2 regions of the Pseudomonas sp. YA1 genome follow, and region 1 is predicted to be linked to the other one. Evidence: predicted binding sites of a transcription regulator. Region 1 holds the regulator's gene; the other holds the start of a gene.
What was found. Region 1 encodes LexA, which represses DNA repair genes until DNA is damaged. Its sites were predicted from a motif close to CTGTNTNNNNANACAG; they were not measured.

Region 1 (15,877 bases):
GTCTCGTGAACCGACAGCTCGGCGTCATCAGCCATGCGATGACGGGCGAAACGATGCGCCTTCATGATCGCGATCACCGAGCGGTTGATCAGACCACGGCCATGGATCGAGGTCACCACATTGTTATTGCGGTAGAGCTGGCCAATCAGCGGGATCATGGCTTCCGCGATGGCTTCACGATCGATCCATTCACCGAGACACTGGTCGGGCTTCTGAGTCACGGGCAATACCTTCCACATGTAGGGGATGAAAAAAGGGGCTACATTATGACCGCGCCGGCCAGGCTCGGCAATCTGCAGCAGTCGGAAGACTGACATCCAGCAGTCGGGAAAGTTACAATCCGGCGGGTCAAATTCCCGACCGGAGCCCAGCTTGCCCGTGTCCGTACTGCGTCTTCCCAGCCTGCCGGCCAGCGCCGGCAAGCAACACTGGGGCAACCTCCCCGGTGCCGCGCTGAGCCTGGCTGTCGCCGAGGCCGCCAGTTCCGCCAAGCGCTTCACCCTGCTGCTGACCGCCGACAGCCAGAATGCCGAACGCCTGGAACAGGAACTGCGGTTCTTCGCCCCCGACCTGCCGGTACTGCATTTCCCCGATTGGGAAACCCTGCCCTACGACGTCTTTTCGCCGCACCAGGACATCATTTCCCAGCGCATCGCCGCCCTCTACCAGTTGCCGCAGCTCAAGCACGGCGTGCTGGTGGTGCCGATCTCCACCGCCCTGCACCGCCTGGCGCCGACCCGCTTCCTGCTCGGCAGCAGCCTGGTCCTCGACGTCGGCCAGAAACTCGATGTCGAGCGGATGCGCCTGCGCCTGGAAGGCGCCGGCTACCGCTGCGTCGACACGGTCTACGAGCACGGCGAGTTCGCCGTCCGCGGCGCGCTGATCGACCTGTTCCCGATGGGCAGCGAGTTGCCCTTCCGTATCGACCTGTTCGACGACGAGATCGAGACCCTGCGCACCTTCGACCCGGAGACCCAGCGCTCCATCGACAAGGTCGAGTCGATCCGCCTGCTGCCGGCACGCGAATTCCCCCTGAACAAGGAAGCAGTCACCGGCTTCCGCGGCCGCTTCCGCGAGCGCTTCGACGTCGACTACCGGCGCTGCCCGATCTACCAGGACCTCGCCAGCGGTTTGACACCCTCGGGAATCGAGTACTACCTGCCGCTGTTCTTCGAGGAAACCGCGACCCTCTTCGACTACCTGCCGCAAGACACCCAGGTGTTCTCCCTGCCCGGCATCGAACAGGCCGCCGAGCAGTTCTGGAATGACGTACGCAGCCGCTACGAGGACCGCCGGGTCGATCCGGAACGGCCATTGCTGCCGCCGGCGGAAGTGTTCCTTCCGGTGGAAGACTGCTTCGCCCGGCTGAAGAACTGGCCACGGGTGGTCGCCAGCCAGGAGGACGTCGAGCCGGGCGTCGGGCGCGAGCGCTTCCCGGCCCTGCCGCTGCCGAACCTGGCGATCGAAGCCAAGGCCGCCGAGCCGCTGGCCGCGCTGCGCCGGTTCATCGAGGAGTTCCCCGGCCGCGTACTGTTCTGCGCCGAATCGCCCGGACGCCGGGAAGTCCTGCTGGAGCTGCTGGCCCGACTGAAGCTGCGCCCCGAGGAAGTCGACGGCTGGCCGGCCTTCCTCGCCAGCCAGGCACGCCTGGCGATCAGCATCGCGCCGCTGGACGAGGGCCTGCTGCTGGACCATCCGGCACTCGCCCTGGTCGCCGAAAGCCCGCTGTTCGGCCAGCGCGTCATGCAGCGCCGGCGCCGGGAAAAGACCCGCGACGGCGGCGACGCGGTGATCAAGAACCTCACCGAGCTGCGCGAAGGCGCGCCGGTGGTGCACATCGACCATGGCGTCGGCCGCTACCTGGGCCTGATCACCCTCGAGGTGGACAACCAGCAGGCGGAATTCCTCATGCTGCAATACGCCGAGGACGCCAAGCTCTACGTGCCGGTCGCCAACCTGCACCTGATCGCCCGCTACACCGGCGCCGACGACGCCCTGGCGCCGCTGCACCGGCTCGGCTCGGAAACCTGGCAGAAGGCCAAGCGCAAGGCCGCCGAACAGGTTCGCGACGTCGCCGCCGAACTGCTCGACATCTACGCCCGCCGCGCCGCCCGCGAAGGCTTCGCGTTCAAGGATCCGCAGGCCGACTACGCGACCTTCTCGGCCGGCTTCCCGTTCGAGGAGACGCCGGACCAGCAAAGCGCCATCGAGGCGGTGGTCGCCGACATGCTCGCGCCCAGGCCCATGGACCGCCTGGTCTGCGGCGACGTCGGCTTCGGCAAGACCGAAGTGGCGATGCGCGCGGCGTTCGTCGCCGTGCATAGCGGCAAGCAGGTGGCGGTGCTGGTGCCCACCACCCTGCTCGCCCAGCAGCACTACAACAGCTTCCGCGACCGCTTCGCCGACTGGCCGGTGAGCGTCGAGGTGATGAGCCGCTTCAAGAGCGCCAAGGAAGTCGAGAACGCCGCGCGGCTACTGGCCGAAGGCAAGATCGACATCCTCATCGGGACCCATAAGCTGCTCCAGGAAGACGTGAAGTTCGCCAACCTGGGGTTGGTCGTGATCGACGAGGAACACCGCTTCGGGGTGCGCCAGAAGGAGCAGCTCAAGGCCCTGCGCAGCGAAGTGGATATCCTCACCCTCACCGCCACGCCGATCCCGCGGACCCTGAACATGGCCGTCTCCGGCATGCGCGACCTGTCCATCATCGCCACGCCGCCGGCGCGCCGCCTGTCGGTGCGCACCTTCGTCATGGAGCAGCAGAACGCGGTGATCAAGGAAGCGCTGCTCCGCGAACTGCTGCGCGGCGGCCAGGTGTACTACCTGCACAACGAAGTGAAGACCATCGAGAAGTGCGCCCGCGACCTCGCCGAACTGGTCCCGGAGGCGCGCATCGGCATCGGCCACGGACAGATGCACGAGCGCGAGCTGGAACAGGTGATGAGCGACTTCTACCACAAGCGCTTCAACGTGCTGGTGGCCTCGACCATCATCGAGACCGGCATCGACGTGCCCAGCGCCAACACCATCCTCATCGAGCGCGCCGACAAGTTCGGCCTGGCCCAGTTGCACCAGTTGCGCGGCCGCGTCGGTCGCAGCCACCACCAGGCCTACGCCTACCTGCTGACACCGCCGCGCCGACAGATGACCCCGGACGCCGAGAAACGCCTGGAAGCCATCGCCAACGCCCAGGACCTGGGCGCCGGCTTCGTCCTCGCCACCCACGACCTGGAGATCCGCGGCGCCGGCGAGTTGCTCGGCGACGGCCAGAGCGGGCAGATCCAGGCGGTCGGCTTCACCCTCTACATGGAAATGCTCGAACGGGCGGTGAAGGCCATCCGCAAGGGCGAGCAGCCGAACCTCGAGCAGCCGCTGGGCGGTGGGTCGGAGGTCAACCTGCGGGTGCCTGCGCTGATCCCCGAGGATTACCTGCCCGACGTGCATGCCCGGCTGATCCTCTACAAGCGCATCGCCAACGCCCCTGACGAGGAAGGTTTGCGCGAGTTGCAGGTGGAGATGATCGACCGCTTCGGGCTCCTGCCCGATCCGGCGAAGAACCTGATGCGCCTGACCCTACTGAAGCTGCAGGCGGAAAAACTTGGAATCCTCAAGGTCGATGCCGGACCGCAGGGCGGTCGTATAGAATTCGCCGCCGATACCCAGGTCGACCCGCTGGTACTGATCAAGCTGATCCAGGGCCAGCCGAACCGCTACAAGTTCGAAGGCGCAACCCTGTTCCGCTTCCAGGTGCCCATGGAACGACCGGAAGAACGCTTCAATACCCTGGAGGCGCTGTTCGAGCGCCTGACACCGCAAACCACCTAAGGATTAGCCTATGCGCTTGTTCCGTTGCCTTGCCCTGCTGCTCTCACTGGCCGCCCCCGCGGCATTCGCCGGCGGTCCCTACCAGGTGGAACTGGTGGTGTTCCGCCAGGCCGGCGATGCCGTGCCGTCCAGCCAGCCGGCGCCGGACGACTGGGCCACCGGCGCACAGCCGCTGGCCAGCGACGCCCTGCGCGCCACCGCGCTCGACAACCAGCTCGCCAAGCTCAGCCAGGACAACGGCTACACCGTGCTGCTGCACAAGGCCTGGCGCCAGGACATCGGCGAGACCCCGGTGAAGATCGCCCTCAGCGAAGGCCAGGAACAGGATCATCATTTCCCGGTGGAAGGTACGCTGACCCTCAGCCAGGTGCGCTTCGTCGACATGGAGGCCGATTTCTGGGTCAATCGCTTCGGCGACGACGGTTTCCTCGCCGGCAGCCAGCACATCAGGCAGGGCACGCGGCTGAAGAATGGCGAACTGACCTATCTCGATCATCCGAGCCTGGGCATCCTGATCAAGGTGGTGCCGGTCGGCGCCCGTCCCGCCGCCCCCAATCCCATGGAAATGGAAGAACAGCAGGCACCGGCGGACGCGCCTCCCGTCGAAGGCGGTTTCGACGCCGCACCTCCTGCGCAATAGCGAAAAAGGCCGCAATAGCGGCCTTTTTTTCGTTGCGATGGCCGCCTAGCCGGCCAGGACCCACGCCAACACCTCGCGCACCTTGCCGATGCCATCGTGCAACGCCTGTTCGATTTCGGCCATGGTGATGATCCCCGCCGACTTCCCCGCCGCGGGATTGACCACCAGCGCCAGGCAGGCGTAGGGCAGGTCCAGCTCGCGGGCCAGTGCCGCCTCGGGCATGCCGGTCATGCCGACGATATCGTTGCCGTCCCGCTCCAACCGGGCGATTTCCGCCACCGTTTCCAGGCGCGGCCCTTGGGTGCAGGCGTAGACCCCATGGCTGCTGTGCGCCAGCCCCAACGCACGCAACGCCTCGATCAGGCGCTGGCGCAACGGCTCGTCATAGGGGTGGCTGAAGTCGATATGGGTGACATGCTCGATATCGCCGGCAAAATAGGTGTGCTCGCGTCCCGAGGTGTAGTCGATCAACTGGTGCGGCACGCACAGGTGCCCCGTTCCCATCGCCGCATGGATGCCACCCACCGCGTTCACCGCGATCACCGCCTCGGCACCCGCCTGCTTCAGCGCCCAGAGATTGGCGCGGTAGTTCACCTGGTGCGGCGGGAAGCGGTGCGGATGACCGTGACGCGCCAGGAACAGCACCTCGCGCCCGGCGTAGCGGCCACGCTGGAGCGGCGCGGACGGCGCGCCATACGGCGTTTCGATCGGCAGGGACTCGCTCAGCGTCAGCCCTTCCAGCTGGGTCAGGCCGGTTCCTCCGATAATCGCGTAGACACTCATCGACAGCTCCCTCAATCAATCAGTTGCGCGGCGCGCAACGCGGACAGTGCTTCCAGCCAGCGCGGCTGCTGGCGATAGTCGGTATTCGCGTAGCCCTTGCCGCGCATGCGTTGCAGGCGCGACGGCGGGGTCACCTTCAGGCGTTGCAGGGCAGCCAGGGCCAGCTCGGCGGAAGCCCGGTCGTTGCACACCAGGCCCATGTCGCAGCCCGCGGCCAGGGCGGCCTCGATGCGGCTGGCGGCGTCGCCGACCACATGGGCGCCGGCCATCGACAGGTCGTCGCTGAAGATCACCCCGTCGAACTTCAGCTCGCCGCGCAGGATCTCCTGCAACCAGCGCCGGGAAAAGCCGGCGGGCTGCGGGTCGACCTGCGGATAGATGACATGGGCCGGCATCAGCGCGTCGAGCTGTCCGGCCAGGCGGGCGAACGGAACCAGGTCGCTGCGCCGGATTTCCTCGAGACTGCGCGCGTCTTCGGGAATCGCCACATGGGAATCGGCCTCGGCCCAGCCGTGACCGGGAAAATGCTTGCCGGTGGCGGCCATCCCGGCGGCATGCATGCCGCGAATGAAGGCGCCGGCGAGCAGCACGGCACGCTCCGGGTCGCCCTCGAAGGCGCGGCTACCGACCACGGCGCTGCGCTGATGGTCGAGATCCAGCACCGGCGCGAAACTCAGGTCGAGGCCGACCGCCTGCACCTCGGTCGCCATCAACCAGCCACAGTGCTCGGCCAGCTCTTCGGCATTGGGGTTGTCGGCGATCGCGCGCATCGCCGGCAGGCGCACGAATCCCTGGCGCAGGCGCTGCACGCGCCCTCCTTCCTGGTCGACGGCCAGCAACAGGTCGGGACGGATGGCGCGAATGGCCGCACACAGTTCGCGAACCTGGGCAGGATGCTCGATGTTGCGAGCGAAGATGATCAGCCCGCCCACCTCGGGGTGGCGCAGGATTTGGCGGTCCTCGGCGGTCAGCCAGGTGCCGCCGATGTCGAGCATCAGAGAGCCTTGCATGAAGAGTCCTATGGCCTGGAAATCAGCGAAGCCCGCCGTCACGGGCCTCAGACAGCGCACACTGTACTGCACCCGGCAGAAAGACTTAAGCCCCGAGGCAGTACCGCGCGCCTGCCAATGGAGCCGGCCCGGCGCATGGAGTTCCGCCCGGAGCACAGAGAAAGGAGAAAGGAAAACGGCGCCCTCGGGCGCCGTCTGCGATCAGGCCTTGGCGGGCGTCTTGTTCCGCGGGCGCAGTTGCGCCCCGGCCAGCAGCGGATCGTCGATGCCGCTCTCGGCGCGCATGCCGGCGGCGAAGAACGGCACCATCAGGTGCATCACCTGCTCGGTGGAAGTGTTCACGCCGAAATCGGTTTCCGCCATCGCCCGCAGGGCCTTGATCCCCGACATGCTGAAGGCGGCCGCGCCGAGCATGAAGTGCACGCGCCAGAACAGCTCGATGGGCGGCAGCTTCGGCGCCGCCTCGTTGACCAGCAGCATGTAGCGCCGGAAGACCTTGCCGTAGACCTCTTCCAGGTACTTGCGCAGGTGCCCCTGGCTCTGGCTGAAGGCCAGGCCGAGCAAGCGCATGAAGATCGACAGGTCGTTGCCGCTGCGCGGCTTCACCGCCATCGCCTGGGACACCAGCAGGTGCAGGAGGTCCTCCAGGGTGGCGTGCTGGGCCTCGGGCTTGGCCTGGCGACGATCCAGCTCCTTTTCCAGGCTGGCGCAGAATGGCCCGAGGAAGCGCGAGAACACCGCCTGGATCAGCGCCTTCTTCGAACCGAAGTGATAATTCACCGCCGCCAGGTTGACCCCGGCCTTGCTGGTGATCAGACGCAACGAGGTTTCGGCGAAGCCTTTTTCCGCGAACAACTGTTCCGCCGCATCGAGAATGCGTTCGACGGTTTCCGACTGGGCCATGGTTTCTCCGCCTGACAAACACTTGTTTGAAACATACGTTTCAGCCACATCCCTTGTCAAGCGGCAGATGACGCACCAGTCAGGAAAATTACAGAGAAGTCCCGAAAAACGGAAGCAAGACACTGGCCAACTTCATCGTGACGCAGGACGAAATGTCATGCGGAAAATCATTGCCACGCCTCACTCACTGTATATAATCCCAGTCACTGGATAAAAACACAGAGCGACGACATGCAGAAGCTGACGCCCCGCCAAGCCGAGATCCTCTCCTTCATCAAGCGCTGCCTGGAAGACCACGGCTTTCCGCCGACCCGGGCGGAAATCGCCCAGGAACTCGGCTTCAAGTCGCCGAACGCCGCCGAGGAGCACCTCAAGGCGCTGGCACGCAAGGGCGCCATCGAAATGACTCCGGGCGCCTCTCGCGGCATCCGCATTCCCGGCTTCGAACCGCATGCCGCCAACGACGATGAGGGCCTGCCGGTGATCGGACGGGTCGCCGCCGGCGCACCGATCCTCGCCGAACAGAACATCGAGGAATCCTGCCGGATCAATCCCGCCTTCTTCAATCCTCGCGCCGACTACCTGTTGCGCGTGCGCGGCATGAGCATGAAGGACATCGGCATCCTCGACGGCGACCTGCTGGCCGTCCACGTCACCCGCGAAGCGCGCAACGGCCAGGTGGTGGTCGCGCGGATCGGCGAGGAGGTCACGGTGAAACGCTTCAAGCGCGAAGGCAGCAAGGTCTGGCTGCTGGCGGAAAACCCTGAGTTCGCTCCGATCGAAGTCGATCTGAAGGAGCAGGAACTGATCATCGAAGGCTTGAGCGTCGGCGTGATCCGACGCTGACAGGAGATACCATGCAGACCTCCCACTCGCTGCCCAGCGCCCAGTTGCCACTGTTCCAGGAAGCGTTCTGGGCCAGCAACGGCGCTCCCTTGCTCGACGATGTCATCGACAGCCCTTCCAGCGCCTCCATCGAGGAACCCGCTGCCTTTAGCGAACTTTCGCTCAGCGGCCTGCCGGGGCACTGCCTGACCCTGCTCGCACCGATTCTCCGCGAGCTCAGCGAGGAACAGGATGCCCGCTGGCTGACCCTGATCGCTCCGCCGGCGAGCCTGACCCATGAATGGCTGCGCCGCGCCGGCCTGAACCGCGAGCGCATCCTGCTACTGCAGGCAAAGGACAACGCCGCTGCCCTGGCGCTCAGTTGCGAGGCCTTGCGCCTGGGCCGCAGCCACACCGTGGTCAGTTGGCTGGAACCGCTGAGCCGGGCGGCGCGCAAGCAACTGTCCCGCGCCGCCCAACTGGGCCAAGCACAGAGCCTGAATATTCGTCTGGGTTGAAAAAACGGCGGGGGACAGCGTTCAGTGCAGGACGCGGGGGCCTTCGTCGTGTTCCATCTCGCCCTCGGCAAGACGACCGGCCATTTGCACGCCGACATTGAACATGGCCTTGGCCACTTCGACATGCTGGCCTTGCAGGAAATTCTTCGCGTCCCCGGAGAACTCCAGGGTCACCAACGCCTCCTCGTCATCGGCGCGACGCAGCACGATGCGCCCGTCGGGCATTTCTACGATTTCAAGGAAGGATGTTGGCATGACAGACGCTCTCTACGAAGACGCGACATTGTAACAGCCCATCCAGTGCATCCCTAGCCCGCATCCGCCTTCCGGTTCCGCTCTCGCGCCTGTAACGGCGGTTCCAGAGCGCCCGGACGGCATCCGCTAAATTTTTTTGCTGGCAAATCAACCGAGTGGAACGGTAGGAAAATTTCCTACCGCTGATCGGCGAATGACGACGGCGTTACAGCTCCGTCAGGCTCTCGCGAAAACGCAGGACCAATTGCTTCAGCGACTGCCGCCATTCCTCGAGGGTTTCGCGAGAAAGCAAGGGGGCGTCTTCGTCGATACTCACGGCAACGATCAACGGTGTGCTGGGGTCGATCTTCGCTGCCTTGGTCGGTCGCGGCGGCAGGAACAGCTCGGAGTAGGCGCCCAGCAACTGGCCCAGCCAGGTTTCCGGCTGCGACGCCAACTCCACCAGCTCAGCCAGCTCGGGGCTGGGCGCGGCCGCCAGCACTTCGGCATTCAGCAATGCATCCACGCGAGGAGCGGCAGCCTGCGGCAGACGGTAGTAACCGGCGATCTCATGGCATACACCGAGCACTGCGCCATAAAGGTGGAACAGCGCCGACTCGCGCTCCCCCTGGATGATCGCCTGGGCATTCATCGCCCGCTCGGCATCGGCTCGCTTCCAGGCCTCCAGAGCCAACCCGGCGAAATACAGCTTCTGGTTGGTGCGGGTATAAAGCTCTTGGGCCATGCCGGTACTCCCGGTTAAAACTGCAAGGAATGCGGAGCGCAGGCCAGGTCAGCGCCCGGCCTTCGCGCAGTATAAGCGCGCCCCATGCAAGCGGGCGCGCCATCCATCAGCGCTTGTCTTCGACCTTCCACTTGCCGCCATCGTAGAAGGCGCGCCAGCCGGTGGGCTTGCCATCGACCTCGGACTGCACGTATTGCTCCTTGGTCTTGCGGCTGAAACGGATCACCGCGGGACGGCCGTCCGGGTCTTTCTGCGGGGCGTCGCAGAGGTAATGGTACTTGGGATCCAGCTCGGCCTTGTGCGGGATGATCTCGCTCACCAACGGCGCGCGGGTCTCGCGGTTCTTCGGGAACTGGCTGGCGGCCAGGAACATGCCCGAAGCGCCGTCGCGCAGCACGTAGATATCGTCCACCTTCTCGCACTTCAATTCAGGCATGCGGATGGCGTCCATTTTCGGCGGCGCCGCCTCGCCATTCTTCAGCAGCTTGCGGGTGTTCTTGCAGGTTGGATTGGTGCAACCGAAGAACTTGCCGAAACGGCCGGTCTTCAACTGCATCTCGCTGCCACACTTGTCGCATTCCAGGCTCGGCCCTTCGTAGCCCTTGATCCGGTACTGGCCTTCCTCGATCTCGTAGCCCGGACAGTCGGGGTTGTTGCCGCAGATATGCAGCTTGTGTTTCTCGTCCAGCAGGTAGGCGTCCATCGCGGTACTGCAGATCGGGCAGCGATGCTTGCCACGCAACACCCGCGACTCGGACTCGCCCTCGTCGTCCGCGGCGATCTCGTCGCCGGGAATCAGGTTGACGGTCGCCTTGCAACGTTCCTTCGGCGGCAGGCTGTAGCCCGAGCAGCCGAGGAACACGCCGGTGGAGGCGGTACGAATCATCATCGGCCGGCCGCACTCGCGGCAGGGAATGTTGGTCAGGGTCGGCTGGTTGGCGCGCATCCCCTTCTCGCTGACTTCGGCCACCTCGAGCTTCTTCTTGAAATCGCCGTAGAACTCGTCGAGCAGGTGCTTCCAGTCGCGCTCGCCCTGGGCCACGTCGTCGAGATGCTCCTCCATCCCGGCGGTGAAACCGTAGTCCATCAGGTTGGCGAAGCTCTCGTTGAGCCGATCGGTGACGATGTCGCCCATCTTCTCCGCATAGAAGCGGCGGTTGTGGGTGGTTACGTAGCCGCGCTCCTGGATGGTGGAGATGATCGCCGCGTAGGTCGAGGGGCGGCCGATACCGCGCTTCTCCAGCTCCTTGACCAGGCTCGCTTCGGAGTAGCGCGCCGGCGGCTTGGTGAAGTGCTGGCTCGGATCGAGCTTGATCAGCTTGAGGTTCTCGCCTTCCTTCATTTCCGGCAGGACGTCGTCCTCGCCCGGCTTGCTCTGCTGCGGCAGTACCCGGGTATAACCGTCGAACTTGAGGATGCGGCCCTTGGCGCGCAGTTCGAAATCGCCGGCGGTGACGCTCACGCTGGTCGAGAGGTATTCGGCCGGGGTCATCTGGCACGCCACGAACTGACGCCAGATCAGGTCGTACAGGCGCTCGGCGTCGCGCTCCATGCCGGACAGCTGGGTCGGCTTGAGGTTGACGTCGGAAGGACGGATCGCCTCGTGCGCTTCCTGGGCGCCCTCCTTGCTCGAGTAGACGTTGGCCTTGCCCGGCAGGTACTTCTGGCCGAACTCGTCTTCGATGAAACCGCGGACCATGCCAATGGCATCGGCCGACAGGTTGGTCGAGTCGGTACGCATGTAGGTGATGTAGCCGGCCTCGTAGAGACGCTGGGCCATCATCATGGTCTTCTTCACCCCGAAGCCCAGGCGGTTGCTCGCCGCCTGCTGCAGGGTGGAAGTGATGAACGGTGCCGAGGGTCGGCTGGAGGTCGGCCGGTCCTCGCGCTTGGCGACGCTATAGGCCGACGCCTTGAGCTTTTCCAGGGCCGCCATGGCCTGGGCTTCGTTGAGCGGCTTGAAGGCCTCGCCCTTCTCGCGGGTAACCTCGAAGCGCACGTTGGCGCCCTTGGCGGTACCGAGGTCGGCATGCACCTCCCAGTACTCTTCCGGGACGAAGGCGCGGATCTCGCGTTCGCGCTCCACCACCAGCTTCACCGCCACCGACTGCACGCGGCCGGCGGACAACCCGCGGGCAATCTTCTGCCAGAGCAGCGGCGAGACCATGTAGCCGACCACGCGATCGAGGAAACGCCGCGCCTGCTGGGCGTTCACCCGGTTGATATCGAGCTCGCCGGGCTGGGAGAAGGCCTCCTGGATGGCCTTCTTGGTGATTTCGTTGAATACCACGCGCTTGTAGCGGCTTTCGTCACCGCCGATGGCTTCCCGCAGGTGCCAGGCGATGGCCTCCCCTTCGCGGTCCAAGTCGGTCGCGAGATAGACGGTGTCGGCGTCCTTGGCCAGGCGGCGCAGCTCGTCGATGACCTTTTCCTTGCCGGGCAGGATCTCGTACTTGGCCTTCCAGCCATGCTCGGGGTCGACCCCCATGCGCGAAACCAGTTGGCGCCTGGCCTTCTCCTTCGGTGACAGCGCCGGCGCCTCGGAGGCGCTCTTGCGGCCCTTGGCCGCCGGCTCCTTGGAACTCGACGAACCACTGGTGGGCAGGTCACGGATGTGGCCGATGCTCGACTTCACCACGTACTGGCTACCCAGGTACTTGTTGATGGTCTTGGCCTTGGCCGGGGATTCCACGATGACCAGCGATTTACCCATGGATCGGAAGGTTCCTGCGTCGAAAAGATGAATATAAAGAAGGGAGCGACTAGCGCGGCACCGCTATATATAGTGGCGAACGAGCCAAGGTCAAGCGCGGTCTTCCCCGCCGGGAGCTTTCTGCAAGCCCAGGGGATCGGCATCGGGACTCACTAGGACGAAGCGCGGCACCCACTCGCCATCGACCTCCACGGCCTCGGTGAACATCTCCAGCGGACGCACCCAGAGACCGAATTCGCCGTACAGCGCCTGGTAGATCACCAGCGCCTCTTCCGTCTCCGAATGCCGCGCGACACCCAGGACCCGGTAGTTCTGTCCCTTGTAATGACGATAGAGCCCAGCCTGCAGGTCCATGTTCCTTACCTTGTCTCGAAAATCGGAAAACAACGGCACAATGCCGACATACAACAGCCCGGTATAGGCACGGATCGCACAATAGGCAAACCCGCGCTCCCGGGGCGTCATTCGCTCGATGCAGCCGGAAACGACTGACACTAAAAAACGAAAGCCGGGGCACGAGGCCCCGGCTTTCCCCTTCTACGAACGCTTAGACGCGCTCGAAGACGGTGGTGATACCCTGTCCCAGGCCCACGCACATGGTGGACACGCCAAGGGTACCGCCGTTCTGCTTCATCACGTTCAACAGGGTGCCGGAAATGCGTGCACCGGAGCAACCGAACGGGTGACCCAGGGCAATGGCGCCGCCGTGGAGGTTGACCTTCTCGTCCATCTTGTCGAGCAGCTTGAGGTCCTTCAGCACCGGCAGGGCCTGGGCGGCGAAGGCTTCGTTGAGTTCGACGAAATCGATGTCGGCGATGGTCAGGCCGGCGCGCTTGAGCGCCTTGTTGGTCGACGGCACCGGGCCGTAGCCCATGATCGCCGGGTCGACACCCGCCACGGCCATGGAGCGGATCACCGCCATCGGCTGGATGCCCAGGTCCTGGGCGCGCTGGGCCGACATCACGATCATGCAGGAGGCACCGTCGGTGATCTGCGAGGAGGTCCCCGCGGTCACGGTGCCGCCTTTCGGATTGAACGCCGGCTTCAACTCGGCCAGGGTCTCGACGGTGGTTTCCGGACGAATGGTCTCGTCGAAGTCGAAGACTTTCAGGAAACCGTTCTCGTCATACCCTTCCATCGGGATGATCTCGTCCTTGAACTTGCCTTCCTGGGTGGCCTTCCAGGCCAGTTGGTGCGAACGCGCGCCGAACTTGTCCTGCGCCTCACGGCTGATACCGTGCATCTTGCCGAGCATTTCCGCGGTCAGGCCCATCATGCCCGAGGCCTTGGCGGCGTACAGGGACAGGTGCGGGTTCGGGTCGACGCCATGCATCATGCCGACGTGGCCCATGTGCTCCACGCCGCCGATGACGAATACATCGCCATTGCCGGTCTGGATCGCCTGGGCGGCGGTGTGCAGCGCGCTCATCGACGAACCGCACAGGCGGCTGACGGTCTGCGCGGCGCTGGTGTGCGGGATCTGGGTCATCAGCGACGCCATGCGCGCGATGTTCCAGCCCTGTTCCAGGGTCTGGTTGACGCAGCCCCAGATCACGTCTTCCACTTCGGCCGGGTCGACCTTCGGGTTACGCTCCAGCAGCTTGCTGATCAGGTGCGCCGACATGGTCTCGGCGCGGGTGTTGCGGTGCATGCCACCCTTGGAACGACCCATCGGGGTGCGGCCGAAGTCGACAATGACGACGTCTCTCGGATTCAGGCTCATAAATTCACTCTCGCTCTAGTCGTTCCGCGATTAACCGAAGAATTTCTGACCGTTCTTGGCCATTTCACGCAGCTTCGCGGTCGGGTGGTACAGCGCGCCCAGCTCGGCGTACTTGTCGGCCAGGGCCACGAACTCGGCGACACCGATCGAATCGATGTAGCGCAGAGCACCACCACGGAAGGGCGGGAAGCCGATGCCGTAGATCAGGCCCATATCGGCCTCGGCAGCGGTCTCGACGATGCCGTCTTCCAGGCAACGCACGGTTTCCAGGCACAGCGGGATCATCATGAAGTTGACGATGTCCTCGTCGGTCACTTCGCGCTGCTCGACCACGATCGGCTTGAGCACTTCGTAGGCCTGCGGATCGGTGACCTTCTTCGGCTTGCCGCGCTTGTCGGTCTCGTAGGCGTAGAAGCCCTTGCCGTTCTTCTGGCCCAGGCGGTTGGCCTCGTACATCACGTCGACGGCGGTCTTGCCCTCGACCGCCATGCGGTCCGGGAAGCCCTCGGCCATGACGTCGCGGCCATGGTGGCCGGTGTCGATGCCGACCACGTCGGACAGGTAGGCCGGGCCCATGGGCCAGCCGAACTTCTCCATCACCTTGTCGATGCGCACGAAGTCGACGCCGAAGCTCAGCAGCTTGGCGAAGCCGCCGAAGTACGGGAACAGCACGCGGTTGACCAGGAAGCCGGGGCAATCGTTGACCACGATCGGGCTCTTGCCCATCTTCTTGGCGTAGGCGACGGTGGTGGCGATGGCGGTTTCACCGGTCTTCTCGCCACGGATCACTTCCACCAGCGGCATCATGTGCACCGGGTTGAAGAAATGCATGCCGCAGAAGTTTTCCGGACGCTTCAGCGCCTGGGCCAGCAGGCTGATGGAGATGGTCGAGGTGTTGGAGGCGATGATCGCGTCTTCCTTCACCGCGCCTTCCACTTCGGCGAGCACGGCTTGCTTGACCTTGGGGTTCTCGACGACGGCTTCGACGACGATGTCGACGTTGCCGAAGTCGCCATAGGACATGGTCGGACGGATGCCATTGAGCGCCTCGGCCATCTTCGCCGGGGTCAGGCGACCCTTCTCGACGCGCTTGCCGAGCAGCTTGGCGGCCTCGTTCAGGCCCATCTGGATACCCTCTTCGCGGATATCCTTCATCAGGATCGGGGTGCCCTTGAGCGCCGACTGATAGGCGATGCCGCCGCCCATGATGCCGGCGCCGAGCACGGCGGCCAGTTTCACGTCCTTGGCGACTTCGTCGTATTTCTTGGCTTTCTTCTTCAGTTCCTGGTCATTCAGGAACAGGCCGATCAGGCTCTGCGCGACCGAGGTCTTGGCCAGCTTGACGAAGCCGGCGGCTTCGACTTCCAGCGCCTTGTCGCGGCCGAAGTTGGCGGCCTTCTGGATGCTCTTGATGGCTTCCACCGGCGCCGGGTAGTTCGGACCGGCCTGGCCGGCGACGAAGCCCTTGGCGGTTTCGAAGGCCATCATCTGCTCGATTGCATTCAGCTTCAGCTTTTCCAGCTTCGGCTGGCGCCGTGCCTTGTGGTCCAGCTCGCCGGCGACGGCGCGCTTGGCCAGGTCGAGGGCAGCGGCCTGCAGTTGCTCGGGAGCGACCACGGCGTCGACGGCGCCGACTTTCAGGGCGTCCTCGGCCTTGTTTTCCTTGCCCGAGGCGATCCACTCGACGGCGTTATCGCAGCCGATCAGGCGCGGCAGGCGGACGGTGCCGCCGAAGCCCGGGTAGATGCCCAGCTTGACTTCCGGCAGGCCGACCTTGGCGGTCGCGCTCATCACGCGGAAGTCCGCGGCCAGGCACATCTCCAGGCCGCCGCCGAGGGCGATGCCGTTGATCGCGGCAACGGTGGGTACGTCCAGGTCTTCGAAGTCGCTGAAGATCTTGTTGGCTTCGAGGTTGCCCGCCATCAGTTCCTCGTCGGGCAGCTGGAAGTTGTCAACGA
Region 2 (15,877 bases), on a different contig from region 1:
AACCGTCTATCGGGTGCTGACCCAGTTCGAGGCCGCCGGCCTGGTGGTGCGTCACAACTTCGATGGCGGCCATGCCGTGTTCGAGCTCGCCGATAGCGGCCACCACGACCACATGGTCTGCGTCGATACCGGCGAGGTGATCGAGTTCATGGACGCGGAAATCGAGAAGCGCCAGAAGGAAATCGTCCGCGAGCGCGGCTTCGAGCTGGTCGATCACAATCTGGTGCTCTACGTGCGCAAGAAGAAGTAGTCGCGCAACGGTACCATGCGAAAACGGCGACCCTGGGGTCGCCGTTTTCATTTTCCATTGAAGGAACGTTCAGTTCTGGGCGGCCAGGTTGACCAGTTTCTTCGCGTGGGCCAGGGATTCCTTGGTCAGGTCGACGCCGCCGAGCATGCGGGCGATCTCCTCGATCCGCTGGGCCTTGTTCAGGGTGGCGACCGCCGTGCGGGTTTCGCTGCTGCCGCGTTCCTTGTGCACGAACAGGTGCTGGTGGCCCTGGGCGGCGACCTGCGGCAAGTGGGTCACGGTGAGGACCTGGCCGCGTTCGCCGAGGCGACGCAGCAACTGTCCGACCACTTCGGCGGTGGGGCCGCCGATGCCGACGTCGACTTCGTCGAAGACCAGGGTGGGGATGCGCGAGGTCTGTGCCGTGATCACCTGGATCGCCAGGCTGATCCGCGACAGTTCGCCGCCCGAGGCGACCTTGGCCAGCCCTTTCAACGGCTGCCCGGGGTTGGCGCTGACCAGGAACTCCACGCTTTCCAGTCCGTTGGCTTGCGGCTCGGCGCTGTCGCCGGGATGCAGGACGATGGCGAAGCGCCCTCCGGGCATGCCCAGGCGCTGCATCTCCTGTTCCACGCTGGCGGCAAGAGGTGCGGCCGCGGCCTGGCGCAGGCGGCTCAGTTCGTCGGCTTTTTCCTGGTAATGCCGGGCGTAGGCGGCCAGCTCGTCGCCCAGGCGTCCGACCGCTTCGTCGTCGGCGTTCAGCGCCTCCAGTTCGTCGAACAGGCGCTGCTGCAGGTCGGCCAGTTCGGCGGGCTGTACCCGGTGCTTGCGCGCCAGGGAATAAATGACGTCCAGGCGCTCCTCGACCTGCTGCTGGCGATTGGGATCGGCATCGAAGTGGTCGACGAAGCGGTTCAGTTCGCCGATCGCCTCCTCGACCTGGATCTGCGCGCTGGACAACAGGTTGACCGCTTCGCCGAGGGCGGCGGGCTGGCCGCTGAACGAGGTCAGGCGGCTGAGGCTGGCATTGAGCGCGGAAAGGACGTTGCCGGCATCGCTCTCGCTGCACATTTCCACGACTTGGCGGCAGGCGGCGAGCAGGCTTTCGGCGTTGCTCAGGGTCTTCTGCTCCTGTTCCAGGCTTTCCAGTTCGTTTTCGCCGAGGGACAGGTTTTCCAGTTCTTCCAGCTGGTAACTGAGCAACTGGTGGCGGGCGCGCTGTTCGTCGCCGCTACGCGACAGGCGTTCGAGTTCCTGGCTGGTCTGCTTCCAGCGTTGCGCGGCGAGCTGCACCTGGCGCGCCAGCTCCTGGCAGCCGGCGTACTCGTCGAGCAGGCGCCGGTGGGTCTCGCTCTTCAGCAGCGACTGGTGCTCGTGCTGGCTATGGATGTCGATCAGCAGTTCGCCCAGGCTCTTCAGGTCGCCCAGAGGGCAGGGCGTGCCGTTGATGTAGGCACGCGAGCGACCTTCGGCAGTGATCACCCGGCGCAGGATGCACGGACCGTCCTGTTCCAGGTCGCGCTCGGCGAGCCAGTCGCGGGCCTCGGCGATGGCGCTGACGTCGAAGCTGGCGAGAATGTCGGCCTTGTCCGCTCCGGGACGTACCGCGCCGCTGTCGGCGCGGTCGCCGAGGGTAAGGCCGAGGGCGTCGAGCATGATCGACTTGCCCGCGCCGGTTTCGCCGGTGATCACGCTCATGCCGGTAGCGAGTTCGAGATCCAGGTGCTCGACGATGGCGTAGTTGTGAACGGACAGGTGAACCAGCATGGCGGGCGGCTCCGTGGGTTTTGTCTGGTTATTTATACAGTATTTTTTCCGGCTGGCAATTGCCGCTCGCCCCTTGAACCGTGGAAAGCCGTCCCCATATAGCCGGCAACGTTGCGAACTTATGCGTTCGCCTTGTATTTGCCAGCTTATTTTTGAAGGAGAGTGGCATGGCTGACGAACAGCAGACCCTGGATCAACAGACCCCCGAGCAGCCCACCGGCGCCGCCGAGGACCTGACCGCCCGCGTGCAGGAGCTGGAGGAGCAGCTGGCTGCCGCCCAGGACCAGGCGCTGCGCATGGTCGCGGATCTGCAGAACGTACGCCGGCGTGCGGAGCAGGATGTCGAGAAGGCGCACAAGTTCGCGCTGGAGAAATTCGCCGGCGACCTGCTGGCGGTGGTCGACACCCTCGAGCGCGGCCTGGAGATGTCCGATCCCAACGACGAGGCGATCAAGCCGATGCGCGAAGGGATGGAACTGACCCTGAAGATGTTCGACGACACCCTGCGCCGCTACCAGGTGGAGGCGCTGAACCCGGAAGGCGAGCCTTTCAACCCCGAGCAGCACCAGGCGATGGCCATGCAGGAAAGCGCTTCGGCCGAGCCGGGCAGTGTCCTCAAGGTGTTCCAGAAAGGCTACCTGCTCAACGGCCGCCTGCTGCGTCCGGCGATGGTGGTGGTCAGCAAGGCGCCGGCGGAAACCCCGCCTTCCATCGACGAGCAGGCTTGAAATTCGACGCGACGACCCCATCTGGGTAGTCAACCGAGCACGAGACCCACGGGCGGGTCGCACGGAATCAAAGTTTCTGGAGAGTGAATATGGGCAAAATCATTGGCATCGACCTGGGTACCACCAACTCCTGCGTGGCTATCCTGGAGAACGGTAACGTCAAGGTCATCGAGAACGCCGAGGGCGCGCGTACCACCCCCTCGATCATCGCCTACACCAACGATGGCGAAACCCTGGTGGGCCAGCCGGCCAAGCGCCAGGCGGTCACCAACCCGCAGAACACCCTGTATGCGGTGAAGCGCCTGATCGGCCGTCGCTTCGAAGAGAACGTGGTACAGAAAGACATCCAGATGGTGCCGTACAGCATCGTCAAGGCCGACAACGGCGACGCCTGGGTGGAAGTGAAGGGCCAGAAGATGGCGCCTCCGCAGATTTCCGCCGAAGTGCTGAAGAAAATGAAGAAGACCGCCGAAGACTACCTCGGCGAGCCGGTCACCGAAGCGGTGATCACCGTTCCGGCCTACTTCAACGACAGCCAGCGCCAGGCCACCAAGGACGCCGGCCGCATCGCCGGCCTCGACGTCAAGCGGATCATCAACGAGCCGACCGCGGCGGCGCTGGCCTACGGCCTGGACAAGGCCAAGGGCGACCACACCGTGATCGTCTATGACCTGGGCGGCGGTACCTTCGACGTGTCGGTGATCGAGATCGCCGAAGTCGACGGCGAGCACCAGTTCGAAGTGCTGGCCACCAACGGCGACACCTTCCTCGGCGGCGAAGACTTCGACATCCGCCTGATCGACTACCTCGTCGACGAGTTCAAGAAGGAAAGCGGCATCAACCTGAAGGGCGACCCGCTGGCCATGCAGCGTCTGAAGGAAGCGGCCGAGAAAGCCAAGATCGAGCTGTCCTCGACCCAGCAGACCGACGTCAACCTGCCGTACGTGACTGCCGACGCGAGCGGTCCGAAGCACCTGAACGTCAAGGTTTCCCGCGCCAAGCTGGAGTCCCTGGTCGAAGACCTGGTGCAGCGCACCATCGAGCCGTGCCGCACCGCGCTGAAGGATGCCGGCCTGGATGTTTCCGATATCCATGAAGTGATCCTGGTCGGCGGCCAGACCCGCATGCCGCTGGTACAGAAGACCGTTGCCGAGTTCTTCGGCAAGGAAGCGCGCAAGGACGTCAACCCGGACGAAGCCGTGGCTGTCGGTGCCGCCATCCAGGGTGCGGTCCTGGCCGGCGACGTGAAGGACGTGCTGCTGCTCGACGTGACTCCGCTGACCCTCGGCATCGAGACCCTGGGCGGCGTGATGACCGGTCTGATCGAGAAGAACACCACCATCCCGACCAAGAAGTCGCAGGTGTTCTCCACCGCCGACGACAACCAGGGCGCGGTGACCATCCACGTGCTGCAGGGCGAGCGCAAGCAGGCCGCGCAGAACAAGTCGCTGGGCAAGTTCGACCTGGCCGACATTCCGCCGGCTCCGCGCGGCGTGCCGCAGATCGAGGTGACCTTCGATATCGATGCCAACGGCATCCTGCACGTCTCGGCGAAGGACAAGGCCACCGGCAAGCAGCAGTCCATCGTGATCAAGGCATCCTCCGGCCTGTCCGAGGATGAGATCCAGCAGATGGTCCGCGATGCCGAGGCGAACGCCGAGGAGGACCGCAAGTTCGAGGAACTGGCTGCCGCTCGCAACCAGGGCGACGCGCTGGTCCACGCGACCCGCAAGATGATCACCGAGGCGGGCGACAAGGCCACCGCCGAGGACAAGGCGACCATCGAGAAGGCGCTGGGCGAGCTGGAAGCGGCGGTGAAGGGCGACGACAAGGCCGAGATCGAGGCCAAGATGAACGCTCTGTCCCAGGCTTCCACCCCGCTGGCGCAGAAGATGTACGCCGAACAGGCCCAGCAGGGCGAAGACGCTCCCCAGGGCGAGCAGGCGAAAGCCGCTGACGACGTGGTGGACGCCGAGTTCGAAGAGGTCAAGGACAACAAGTAAGCCCCGGCTTGCTTCTGCCCCGCGTGCCGGCCAGGCCGGTACGCATGATCCGCCACGCGGGAGCCTGCTCCCGCGTTGGCGTGTCTGGAGGGTCCTTAATTGAGACGGAAAGGTTATGGCGAAACGAGACTTTTACGAGGTTCTGGGGGTTGAGCGTGGCGCCAGCGAGGCGGACCTGAAGAAGGCCTACCGTCGCCTGGCGATGAAATACCACCCGGACCGCAATCCTGGCGACAAGGAAGCCGAGGACAAGTTCAAGGAGGCCAACGAGGCCTACGAGGTCCTCTCCGATGCCAGCAAGCGGGCGGCCTACGACCAGTACGGCCATGCCGGCGTCGATCCGAACATGGGTGGGGGCGCTGGCGCCGGTTTCGGCGGGGCGAGCTTCTCCGACATCTTCGGCGATGTGTTCAGCGATTTCTTCGGTGGCGGCGGCGCCCGCGGTGGCTCGCGCGGCGGCGCGCAGCGCGGCGCGGACCTGCGCTACACACTGGACCTCGACCTGGAAGAGGCGGTACGCGGCACCACCGTCACCATCCGCGTGCCGACCCTGGTCGGTTGCAAGACCTGCAACGGCAGCGGCGCCAAGCCCGGCACCACACCGGTCACCTGCACCACTTGCGGCGGTATCGGCCAGGTGCGCATGCAGCAGGGCTTCTTCTCGGTCCAGCAGACCTGTCCGCGCTGCCACGGCACCGGCAAGATGATTTCCGATCCCTGTGGCTCCTGCCATGGCCAGGGGCGCGTGGAAGAGCAGAAGACTCTGTCGGTGAAGGTGCCGGCCGGCGTCGACACCGGCGACCGCATCCGCCTCACCGGCGAAGGCGAGGCCGGCAGCATGGGTGGTCCGGCGGGCGACCTGTACGTGGTGGTCAATGTGCGCGAGCACCCGATCTTCCAGCGCGACGGCAAGCATCTGTACTGCGAAGTGCCGATCAGTTTCGCCGACGCTGCGTTGGGTGGCGAGCTGGAAGTGCCGACCCTGGATGGCCGGGTCAAGCTGAAGATTCCGGAAAGCACCCAGACCGGCAAGCTGTTCCGCCTGCGCGGCAAGGGCGTGGCCCCGGTGCGCGGCGGCGGCGCCGGCGACCTGATGTGCAAGGTGGTGGTGGAAACCCCGGTGAACCTGGACAAGCGCCAGCGCGAGCTGCTCGAGGAGTTCCGCAAGTCGTTGCAGAGCGACACCTCGCATTCGCCCAAGGCCAGTGGCTGGTTCGAAGGCATGAAGCGTTTCTTCGACGACCTATAAACAAAGCCATGGGCGCGGCCTGACCGCCGCGTCCGGGTTCTGCGTGGAGTGGTTTTATGCGACGTATAGCCGTAGTGGGCGCCGCCGGGCGCATGGGCAAGAACCTGATCGAGGCCGTTCAGCAGACCGGCGGTGCCGCCGGGCTGACGGCGGCGGTGGATCGTCCGGATAGCACCCTGGTGGGGGCGGACGCCGGCGAGCTGGCCGGTCTCGGCCGGATCGGCGTGCCGCTGTCCGGGGACCTGGGCAAGGTCTGCGAGGAGTTCGACGTCCTGATCGACTTCACCCATCCCTCCGTAACCCTGAAGAACATCGAGCAGTGCCGCAAGGCGCGCCGCGCGATGGTCATCGGCACCACCGGCTTCAGCGCCGACGAGAAGCTGCTGCTGGCCGAGGCGGCGAAGGATATCCCGATCGTCTTCGCTGCCAACTTCAGCGTCGGCGTGAACCTTTGCCTGAAGCTTCTGGATACCGCGGCACGGGTGCTGGGCGACGAAGTGGATATCGAGATCATCGAGGCCCATCACCGGCACAAGGTCGATGCGCCGTCCGGCACCGCCTTGCGCATGGGCGAGGTGGTAGCCCAGGCGCTCGGCCGGGACCTCCAGGAAGTGGCGGTCTACGGACGTGAGGGGCAGACCGGCGCGCGGGCGCGGGAAACCATCGGCTTCGCCACCGTGCGCGCCGGCGACGTGGTGGGCGACCACACCGTGCTGTTCGCCGCCGAGGGCGAGCGCGTGGAGATCACCCACAAGGCTTCCAGCCGCATGACCTTTGCCCGTGGCGCGGTGCGTGCGGCGCTGTGGCTGGAGGGCAAGGAGAACGGCCTGTACGACATGCAGGATGTGCTCGGTCTACGCTGAGACGCTGCCGCACGTCGTCTTATTGGTGGACCGGAATGTCGCGATTCTGTAAACTACAGCTTTAGTGTGTCCACTAAAAGCAGCGCAGCATGAATCGAAAAAAAGCGGGATGACTCTTCACGGTGTCATCCCGCTTTTTTACACCTGCGCGACCAGTCAGGCTTGATTTACGGGAGGTCTTCTTGACTAAGCCAGCCATACTTGCACTTGCCGACGGCAGCATTTTTCGCGGTGAAGCCATCGGTGCCGACGGCCAGACCGTTGGCGAGGTGGTGTTCAACACCGCCATGACCGGCTACCAGGAAATCCTTACCGATCCTTCCTACGCCCAGCAGATCGTCACCCTGACCTACCCGCACATCGGCAATACCGGTACCACCCCGGAAGACGCCGAGGCCAACCGCGTCTGGGCCGCCGGCCTGATCATCCGCGACCTGCCGCTGATCGCCAGCAACTGGCGCAGCAAGCAGTCGCTGCCTGACTACCTGAAAGCCAACGGCACCGTCGCCATCGCCGGCATCGATACCCGTCGCCTGACCCGCATCCTCCGCGAGAAGGGTTCGCAGAACGGCTGCATCCTGGCCGGTGCCGACGCTACCGAGGAACGCGCGCTGGAGCTGGCTCGCGCCTTCCCCGGCCTGAAGGGCATGGACCTGGCCAAGGAGGTCACCACCGCCGAGCGCTACGAGTGGCGCTCCAGCGTCTGGAACCTGGAAAGCGACAGTCACCCGGAGATCCCGGCCGGTGAACTGCCGTATCACGTGGTGGCCTACGACTACGGCGTCAAGCTGAACATCCTACGCATGCTGGTGGCGCGCGGCTGCCGCCTGACCGTGGTGCCGGCGCAGACACCGGCCAGCGAAGTGCTGGCGCTGAACCCTGACGGCATCTTCCTTTCCAACGGCCCCGGCGACCCCGAACCGTGCGACTACGCGATCCAGGCGATCCGCGAATTCCTCGATACCGAGATCCCGGTGTTCGGCATCTGCCTCGGCCATCAGTTGCTGGCCCTGGCCTCTGGCGCCAAGACCCTGAAGATGGGCCACGGGCACCACGGCGCCAACCACCCGGTGCAGGACCTGGACAGCGGCGTGGTGATGATCACCAGCCAGAACCACGGTTTCGCGGTCGACGAGAGCACCCTGCCGGACAACCTGCGAGCCACTCACAAGTCGCTGTTCGACGGTACCCTGCAGGGTATCGAGCGCACCGACAAGGTCGCTTTCAGCTTCCAGGGCCACCCCGAGGCGAGCCCCGGTCCGCATGACGTCGCCCCGCTGTTCGACCGCTTCATCTCGGCGATGGCCGAGCGTCGCTGAGGAGCAGAGCCATGCCGACCCTGGGGATAACCGATTTCTGGACCTACGTGCTGGGTGTGGTTTTCGTGATCCTGTTGCCCGGACCGAACTCGTTGTTCGTCCTCGCGACTTCGGCCCAGCGTGGCGTGGCGACCGGCTACCGGGCCGCCTGCGGCGTGTTCCTCGGCGACGCGGTGCTGATGCTGCTGTCGGCCCTCGGCGTGGCCTCCCTGCTGAAGGCCGAGCCGATGCTGTTCATCGGCCTGAAGTACCTCGGTGCGGCCTACCTGTTCTATCTCGGCGTCGGCATGCTGCGGGGCGCCTGGCGCAAGCTGCGCAATCCCGAGGCGACGGCGGCGCAGGCCGAACAGGTGGATGTCCACCAGCCGTTCCGCAAGGCGCTGCTGCTCAGCCTGTCGAATCCCAAGGCGATCCTGTTTTTCATCTCCTTCTTCATCCAGTTCGTCGATCCCGGCTATGCCTATCCGGGCCTGTCGTTCCTGGTGCTGGCGGTGATCCTGGAACTGGTCAGCGCCCTTTACCTGAGCTTCCTGATTTTCACCGGTGTGCGGCTGGCGGCCTGGTTCCGCCGGCGGCAACGGTTGGCTGCCGGCGCCACTTCGGGCGTCGGCGCCCTGTTCGTCGGCTTTGGTGTGAAGCTGGCCACCGCAACCCTGTCCTGATTATTGCAACGAGAGTCCCATGCCAAAACGTACAGACATAAAGAGCATCCTGATCCTCGGTGCCGGCCCCATCGTGATTGGCCAGGCCTGCGAATTCGACTACTCCGGCGCCCAGGCCTGCAAGGCCCTGCGCGAGGAGGGCTACCGCGTCATCCTGGTGAACTCCAACCCCGCGACCATCATGACCGACCCGGCGATGGCCGACGCGACCTACATCGAGCCGATCAAGTGGGCCACCGTGGCCAAGATCATCGAGAAGGAACGCCCCGACGCGCTGCTGCCGACCATGGGCGGCCAGACTGCTTTGAACTGCGCCCTGGACCTGGAGCGCCACGGCGTGCTGGAGAAGTTCGGCGTGGAGATGATCGGCGCCAATGCCGATACCATCGACAAGGCCGAGGACCGCTCGCGCTTCGACAAGGCGATGAAGGATATCGGCCTGGCCTGTCCGCGCTCGGGCATCGCCCACAGCATGGAGGAGGCCTACGGCGTGCTCGAGCAGGTCGGCTTCCCCTGCATCATCCGTCCGTCCTTCACCATGGGCGGCACCGGCGGCGGTATCGCCTACAACCGTGAAGAGTTCGAAGAGATCTGCGCCCGTGGCCTCGACCTGTCGCCGACCAACGAGCTGCTGATCGACGAGTCGCTGATCGGCTGGAAGGAATACGAGATGGAGGTGGTCCGCGACAAGAAGGACAACTGCATCATCGTCTGCTCCATCGAGAACTTCGACCCGATGGGCGTGCACACCGGTGACTCGATCACCGTGGCACCGGCGCAGACCCTGACCGACAAGGAATACCAGATCATGCGCAACGCCTCGCTGGCGGTATTGCGCGAGATCGGCGTGGAAACCGGCGGTTCCAACGTGCAGTTCGGCATCTGCCCGAACACCGGGCGCATGGTGGTGATCGAGATGAATCCGCGGGTTTCCCGCTCCTCGGCCCTGGCCTCCAAGGCCACCGGTTTCCCGATCGCCAAGATCGCCGCCAAGCTGGCGGTCGGCTACACCCTCGACGAACTGCAGAACGACATCACCGGCGGTCGCACCCCGGCGTCGTTCGAGCCGGCCATCGACTACGTGGTGACCAAGATCCCGCGCTTCGCCTTCGAGAAGTTCCCGAAAGCCGATGCCCGCCTGACCACCCAGATGAAGTCGGTCGGCGAAGTCATGGCCATCGGCCGGACCTTCCAGGAGTCGGTGCAGAAAGCCTTGCGCGGCCTGGAAGTCGGCGCCACCGGCTTCGATCCGAAGCTCGACCTGAACGACCCGGAGGCCGACAGCATCCTCAAGCGCGAGCTGACCGTGCCCAGCGCCGAGCGTGTCTGGTACGTCGCCGATGCCTTCCGCGCCGGCAAGAGCGTCGAGGAAGTGTTCGAGCTGACCCGCATCGACGAATGGTTCCTGGTGCAGATCGAGGACCTGGTCAAGGACGAGGAGAAGGTCAAGACCCTCGGCCTGTCCTCCATCGATCGCGAGCTGATGTACAAGCTCAAGCGCAAGGGCTTCTCCGACGCGCGCCTGGCCAAGCTGCTAGGCGTCACCGAGAAGAACCTGCGCAGCCATCGCCACAAGCTGAAGGTGCTGCCGGTCTACAAGCGTGTCGATACCTGCGCCGCCGAGTTCGCCACCGACACCGCCTACATGTATTCGACCTACGAGGAAGAGTGCGAGGCCAACCCGTCGAGCCGCGAGAAGATCATGATCCTCGGCGGCGGTCCGAACCGCATCGGCCAGGGCATCGAGTTCGACTACTGCTGCGTGCACGCGGCGCTGGCGATGCGCGAAGACGGCTACGAGACCATCATGGTCAACTGCAACCCGGAAACCGTCTCCACCGACTACGACACCTCCGACCGCCTGTACTTCGAGCCGGTGACCCTCGAGGACGTCCTTGAGATCGTCCGCGTCGAGCAGCCCAAGGGCGTGATCGTCCAGTACGGCGGCCAGACCCCGCTGAAGCTCTGCCGCGCCCTCGAAGAGGCCGGCGTGCCGATCATCGGCACCAGCCCGGACGCCATCGACCGTGCCGAAGACCGCGAGCGCTTCCAGCAGATGGTCCAGCGCCTGAACCTGCGCCAGCCGGCCAACGCCACCGCGCGCAGCGAAGACGAGGCCCTGGCCGCGTCCAAGGCCATCGGTTATCCGCTGGTGGTACGCCCGTCCTACGTGCTGGGCGGGCGGGCGATGGAAATCGTCTACCAGGAAGAAGAACTCAAGCGCTACATGCGCGAGGCGGTGCAGGTTTCCAACGACAGCCCGGTGCTGCTCGACCACTTCCTCAACTGCGCCATCGAAGTCGACATCGACGCGGTATGCGACGGCGAGATCGTGGTGATCGGCGCGATCATGCAGCATATCGAGCAGGCTGGCGTTCACTCCGGCGACTCCGCCTGTTCGCTGCCGCCGTACTCGCTGCCGCAGCACATCCAGGACGAGATCCGCGAGCAGGTCAAGAAAATGGCCCTGGAGCTTGGCGTGGTCGGCCTGATGAACGTGCAGATGGCGGTGCAAGGCGAGGATATCTTCGTCATCGAGGTCAACCCGCGCGCCTCGCGTACCGTGCCGTTCGTCTCCAAGTGCGTCGGCGAGTCGCTGGCCAAGGTCGCCGCCCGCGTCATGGCCGGCAAGACCCTGGCCGAGGTCGGCTTCACCCAGGAAATCATCCCGCCGTTCTTCAGCGTCAAGGAAGCGGTGTTCCCGTTCGCCAAGTTCCCCGGCGTCGATCCGATCCTCGGCCCGGAAATGAAGTCCACTGGTGAAGTGATGGGCGTCGGTGATAGCTTTGCCGAAGCCTTTGCCAAGGCTCAGTTGGGGGCCAGCGAGATCCTCCCGACCGCCGGTTGCGCCTTCATCAGTGTCCGCGAAGACGACAAGCCGTTCGCCGCCCAGGTGGCTGGCGACCTGGTCGCGCTGGGCTTCGAAGTGGTAGCCACCGCCGGTACCGCGCGTGTCATCGAGGCTGCGGGCCTGCCGGTGCGTCGCGTGAACAAGGTGACCGAAGGTCGCCCGCACGTGGTGGACATGATTAAGAACGACGAGGTCACCCTGATCATCAACACCACCGAGGGCCGGCAGTCCATCGCTGACTCCTACTCCATTCGTCGAAACGCCCTGCAGCACAAGATCTGCTGCACCACCACCATTGCGGGTGGGCAGGCGATCTGTGAGGCGCTCAAGTTCGGTCCCGAGAAGACCGTTCGGCGCCTGCAGGATCTCCACGCAGGAATCAAGGCATGAGCAAGTTCCCCATGACCGTCCAGGGCGCCCGCGCCCTGGAAGAAGAAGTGAAACACCTGAAGGGCGTGCTGCGCCCGCAGATCAGCCAGGCCATCGCCGAAGCGCGTGAACTGGGCGACCTCAAGGAAAACGCCGAGTACCATGCGGCGCGCGAACAGCAGGGCATGGTCGAGGCGCGTATCCGCGACATCGAGGCCAAGCTGTCCAACGCCCAGGTCATCGATGTCACCGCCATCCCGCACAGCGGCAAGGTGATCTTCGGCACCACCGTCGACATCGCCAACGTCGAGACCGACGAGACTGTGACCTACCAGATCGTCGGCGACGACGAGGCGGATATCAAGGGTGGCAAGATCTCGGTGAATTCGCCGATCGCCCGTGCGCTGATCGGCAAGACCGAAGGCGATGCCGTGCTGGTGAGAACCCCGGGCGGCGACGTCGAGTACGAGATCGTCGAGGTTCGCCATATCTAAGCGCGCCCCGTTGCGCGCAGGCGCGATCAGTTGGCTGCTGGCCCAGACGTTCTGGGTCGGCGGCCTCTGGTTGCTGCAGTTCGTGGTCCTGCCTGCATTGGCCAAGACCGGACTGGCGCCGCTGCTGGTGGAAACCGTAGCCGCGGCGTTGACGCCGCTGCTGATCGGCTTCGCCGGATTCTGTGCGGTGCTGCAGGCGCTGGTGTTGGTGTCGAGCCACGGGCCGAGGAGCCTTTGGCGAGACCTTCGCGGTCAGTTGTTGCTCGCCGTCGCGCTGCTCTGCCTGGTGTATTTCCTGGTGCGTGGGCTGGCGCCCGAGGCGGTGCGCTGGCTGCTGTTCAACTACCTGGCGGTGGCGATGTGTGGCCTGCTGCTGGTGTTGCAGCCGGTACCGGGGCGGGACGAGGAAGGCGTCTGAACCAGGCCGGGATGTTTCCCGACCTTGGTTGGATGGGGCATCAGATGCCGGCGAAACGGCTGATGTTCGAGAGATTCTTGTTCGGCTTCGGGTTCTTCCGATAGACCAGCGCCATCTTGCCGATGCTTTGCACCAGGTCGCTGCGTGACTGCGCGCAGAGTTCGTCGAGCAGGGCGCGGCGATCGTCGCGCTCGGCCAGCGCCAGTTTCACCTTGATCAGTTCGTGATCGTTGAGTGCGCGCTCGAGTTCGGCGAGAACGCCTTCGGTCAAGCCGTTCTCGGCTACGATCAATACCGGTTTCAGGTGGTGACCGATAGATTTGAACTGTTTCTTCTGCTCTTGAGTGAGCGCCATAATCAGACCCCTGGGAAAAAGTCGTCTATTTTACCCCAGTTTTAGTCCAAGTGATGCTGCCCCCGCCGACCGGGGGTGCCCGAAGAGGTATTCCGTGGCCCGCTCCAAAACCAGCCAGCGTTGGCTGAAAGAACATTTCGACGATCCCTACGTGAAGATGGCCCAGCGCGATGGCTATCGCTCGCGTGCCAGCTACAAGCTGCTGGAGATCCAGGAGAAGGACCGCATCCTGCGTCCGGGCATGACCGTGGTCGACCTGGGCGCCGCGCCGGGCGGGTGGTCGCAGGTCACCAGCCGGGTGATCGGCGACCGTGGCCGGCTGATCGCTTCGGACATCCTCGAGATGGACAGCATCCCCGACGTCACCTTCATCCAGGGCGACTTCACCGAGGACGCGGTGTTCGCGCGGATCCTCGAGGCGATCGGCGATCATCCGGTAGACCTTGTGATTTCCGATATGGCCCCCAATATGAGTGGAGTGCGGGCCGCCGACCAGCCGCGCGCCATGTATCTCTGCGAACTGGCGCTGGACCTGGCCGGCCGTGTGCTGCGACCGGGCGGCGATTTCCTGATCAAGATCTTCCAGGGCGAAGGTTTCGACCAGTACCACAAGCAGGCCCGGGAAATGTTCGACAAGGTACAGATGCGCAAGCCCCTGTCGTCGCGTGATCGTTCGCGGGAACAGTATCTGCTCGCACGCGGCTTTCGCGGGGAATAGACTGGAATGATTGACCCTATAGCCTGTCTATTGGTCGATGACCTGTTGTGCCGGGACGGGCGAGGGTTCATAAAGGGTTACAGACAACGCCTGCGTGCGCGGGCGCTTGTGTAGTACTTTTGGCCGGAAGGAGTCTGGCCGTCGTGTGAAGCGGTTTCCAGGACGGAGCCGGCTTCAGAGGGTAGTCAATTGAACGACATGGCAAAGAATCTGATTCTGTGGCTGATCATCGCGGCGGTACTGGTGACCGTGATGAACAATTTCTCGAGCCCGAGCGAGCCACAGACGCTGAACTACTCGGACTTCATCCAGCAGGTCAAGGATGGCAAGGTCGAGCGAGTGACCGTGGATGGCTATGTCATCACCGGCAAGCGTAGCGACGGCGATACCTTCAAGACCATCCGCCCGGCGATCCAGGACAACGGCCTGATCGGCGACCTGGTCAACAACAACGTCGTGGTCGAGGGCAAGCAGCCCGAACAGCAGAGCATCTGGACCCAGTTGCTGGTCGCCAGCTTCCCGATCCTGGTGATCATCGCCGTGTTCATGTTCTTCATGCGCCAGATGCAGGGCGGCGGCGGCGGTCGCGGCGGCCCGATGAGCTTCGGCAAGAGCAAGGCGCGCCTGCTGTCCGAGGACCAGGTCAAGACCACCTTCGCTGACGTCGCCGGCTGCGACGAGGCCAAGGAGGAGGTCAGCGAGCTGGTCGAGTTCCTTCGCGATCCGGGCAAGTTCCAGCGCCTGGGCGGCCGTATCCCGCGTGGCGTGCTGATGGTCGGCCCGCCCGGCACCGGCAAGACCCTGCTGGCCAAGGCCATTGCCGGCGAAGCCAAGGTGCCGTTCTTCACCATTTCCGGTTCCGACTTCGTCGAGATGTTCGTCGGCGTGGGCGCCTCCCGTGTCCGCGACATGTTCGACCAGGCCAAGAAGCACGCGCCGTGCATCATCTTCATCGACGAGATCGACGCCGTCGGCCGCCATCGCGGCGCCGGCCTGGGCGGCGGTCACGACGAGCGCGAGCAGACCCTCAACCAGTTGCTGGTGGAGATGGATGGCTTCGAGATGAACGATGGCATCATCGTCATCGCTGCCACCAACCGTCCGGACGTTCTGGACCCGGCGCTGCTGCGTCCGGGCCGCTTCGACCGCCAGGTGGTGGTCGGCTTGCCGGATATCCGCGGGCGCGAACAGATCCTCAAGGTGCACATGCGCAAGGTGCCGCTGGGCGACCATGTCGATCCTGCCGTCATCGCCCGCGGTACGCCCGGTTTCTCCGGCGCCGACCTGGCCAACCTGGTCAACGAGGCCTCGCTGTTCGCCGCGCGCTCCAACAAGCGCATCGTCGACATGCGCGAGTTCGAGCTGGCCAAGGACAAGATCATGATGGGCGCCGAGCGCAAGACCATGGTCATGTCCGAGAAGGAGAAGCGCAACACCGCCTACCACGAGGCCGGCCACGCCATCGTCGGTCGCCTGGTGCCGGAGCATGACCCGGTCTACAAGGTGTCCATCATTCCGCGCGGACGTGCCCTGGGCGTGACCATGTTCCTCCCCGAGGAAGATCGCTACAGCCTGTCCAAGCGCGCGCTGGAAAGCCAGATCTGCTCGCTGTTCGGCGGCCGTATCGCGGAAGAGATGACCCTCGGCTTCGAAGGCGTCACCACTGGCGCTTCCAACGACATCATGCGTGCTACCCAGTTGGCGCGGAACATGGTGACCAAGTGGGGTCTGTCCGAGAAGCTCGGCCCGCTGATGTACGCGGAGGAGGAGGGCGAGGTGTTCCTCGGCCGTAGCGCCGGCAGCCAGCACGCCAATGTGTCGGGCGAGACCGCCAAGATGATCGACCAGGAAG

Region 2: the regulator LexA is predicted to act here: its motif matches at 2,021-2,036, upstream of recN (DNA repair protein RecN).

Annotation. Positions count from the first base shown of each region.
Region 1 covers NZ_JBZWBG010000003.1:101,253-117,129, reverse strand. The annotation lists gene AC4OR5_RS04820 (glyceraldehyde-3-phosphate dehydrogenase) at 1-239, opposite strand, end outside; gene mfd (transcription-repair coupling factor) at 379-3,825, shown strand; gene AC4OR5_RS04810 (CsiV family protein) at 3,836-4,465, shown strand; gene AC4OR5_RS04805 (S-methyl-5'-thioinosine phosphorylase) at 4,511-5,248, opposite strand; gene nagZ (beta-N-acetylhexosaminidase) at 5,260-6,258, opposite strand; gene psrA (transcriptional regulator PsrA) at 6,460-7,161, opposite strand; gene lexA (transcriptional repressor LexA) at 7,393-8,007, shown strand; gene sulA (SOS-induced cell division inhibitor SulA) at 8,019-8,504, shown strand; gene AC4OR5_RS04780 (hypothetical protein) at 8,526-8,759, opposite strand; gene AC4OR5_RS04775 (DUF6586 family protein) at 8,965-9,483, opposite strand; gene topA (type I DNA topoisomerase) at 9,590-12,196, opposite strand; gene AC4OR5_RS04765 (DUF1653 domain-containing protein) at 12,287-12,550, opposite strand; gene fadA (acetyl-CoA C-acyltransferase FadA) at 12,744-13,919, opposite strand; gene fadB (fatty acid oxidation complex subunit alpha FadB) at 13,950-15,877, opposite strand, start outside.
Region 2 covers NZ_JBZWBG010000015.1:101,155-117,031, forward strand. The annotation lists gene fur (ferric iron uptake transcriptional regulator) at 1-250, shown strand, start outside; gene recN (DNA repair protein RecN) at 320-1,996, opposite strand; gene grpE (nucleotide exchange factor GrpE) at 2,164-2,724, shown strand; gene dnaK (molecular chaperone DnaK) at 2,814-4,727, shown strand; gene dnaJ (molecular chaperone DnaJ) at 4,843-5,976, shown strand; gene dapB (4-hydroxy-tetrahydrodipicolinate reductase) at 6,033-6,839, shown strand; gene carA (glutamine-hydrolyzing carbamoyl-phosphate synthase small subunit) at 7,022-8,158, shown strand; gene leuE (leucine efflux protein LeuE) at 8,170-8,820, shown strand; gene carB (carbamoyl-phosphate synthase large subunit) at 8,840-12,061, shown strand; gene greA (transcription elongation factor GreA) at 12,058-12,534, shown strand; gene AC4OR5_RS21585 (DUF4149 domain-containing protein) at 12,545-12,952, shown strand; gene yhbY (ribosome assembly RNA-binding protein YhbY) at 12,993-13,307, opposite strand; gene rlmE (23S rRNA (uridine(2552)-2'-O)-methyltransferase RlmE) at 13,402-14,025, shown strand; gene ftsH (ATP-dependent zinc metalloprotease FtsH) at 14,224-15,877, shown strand, end outside.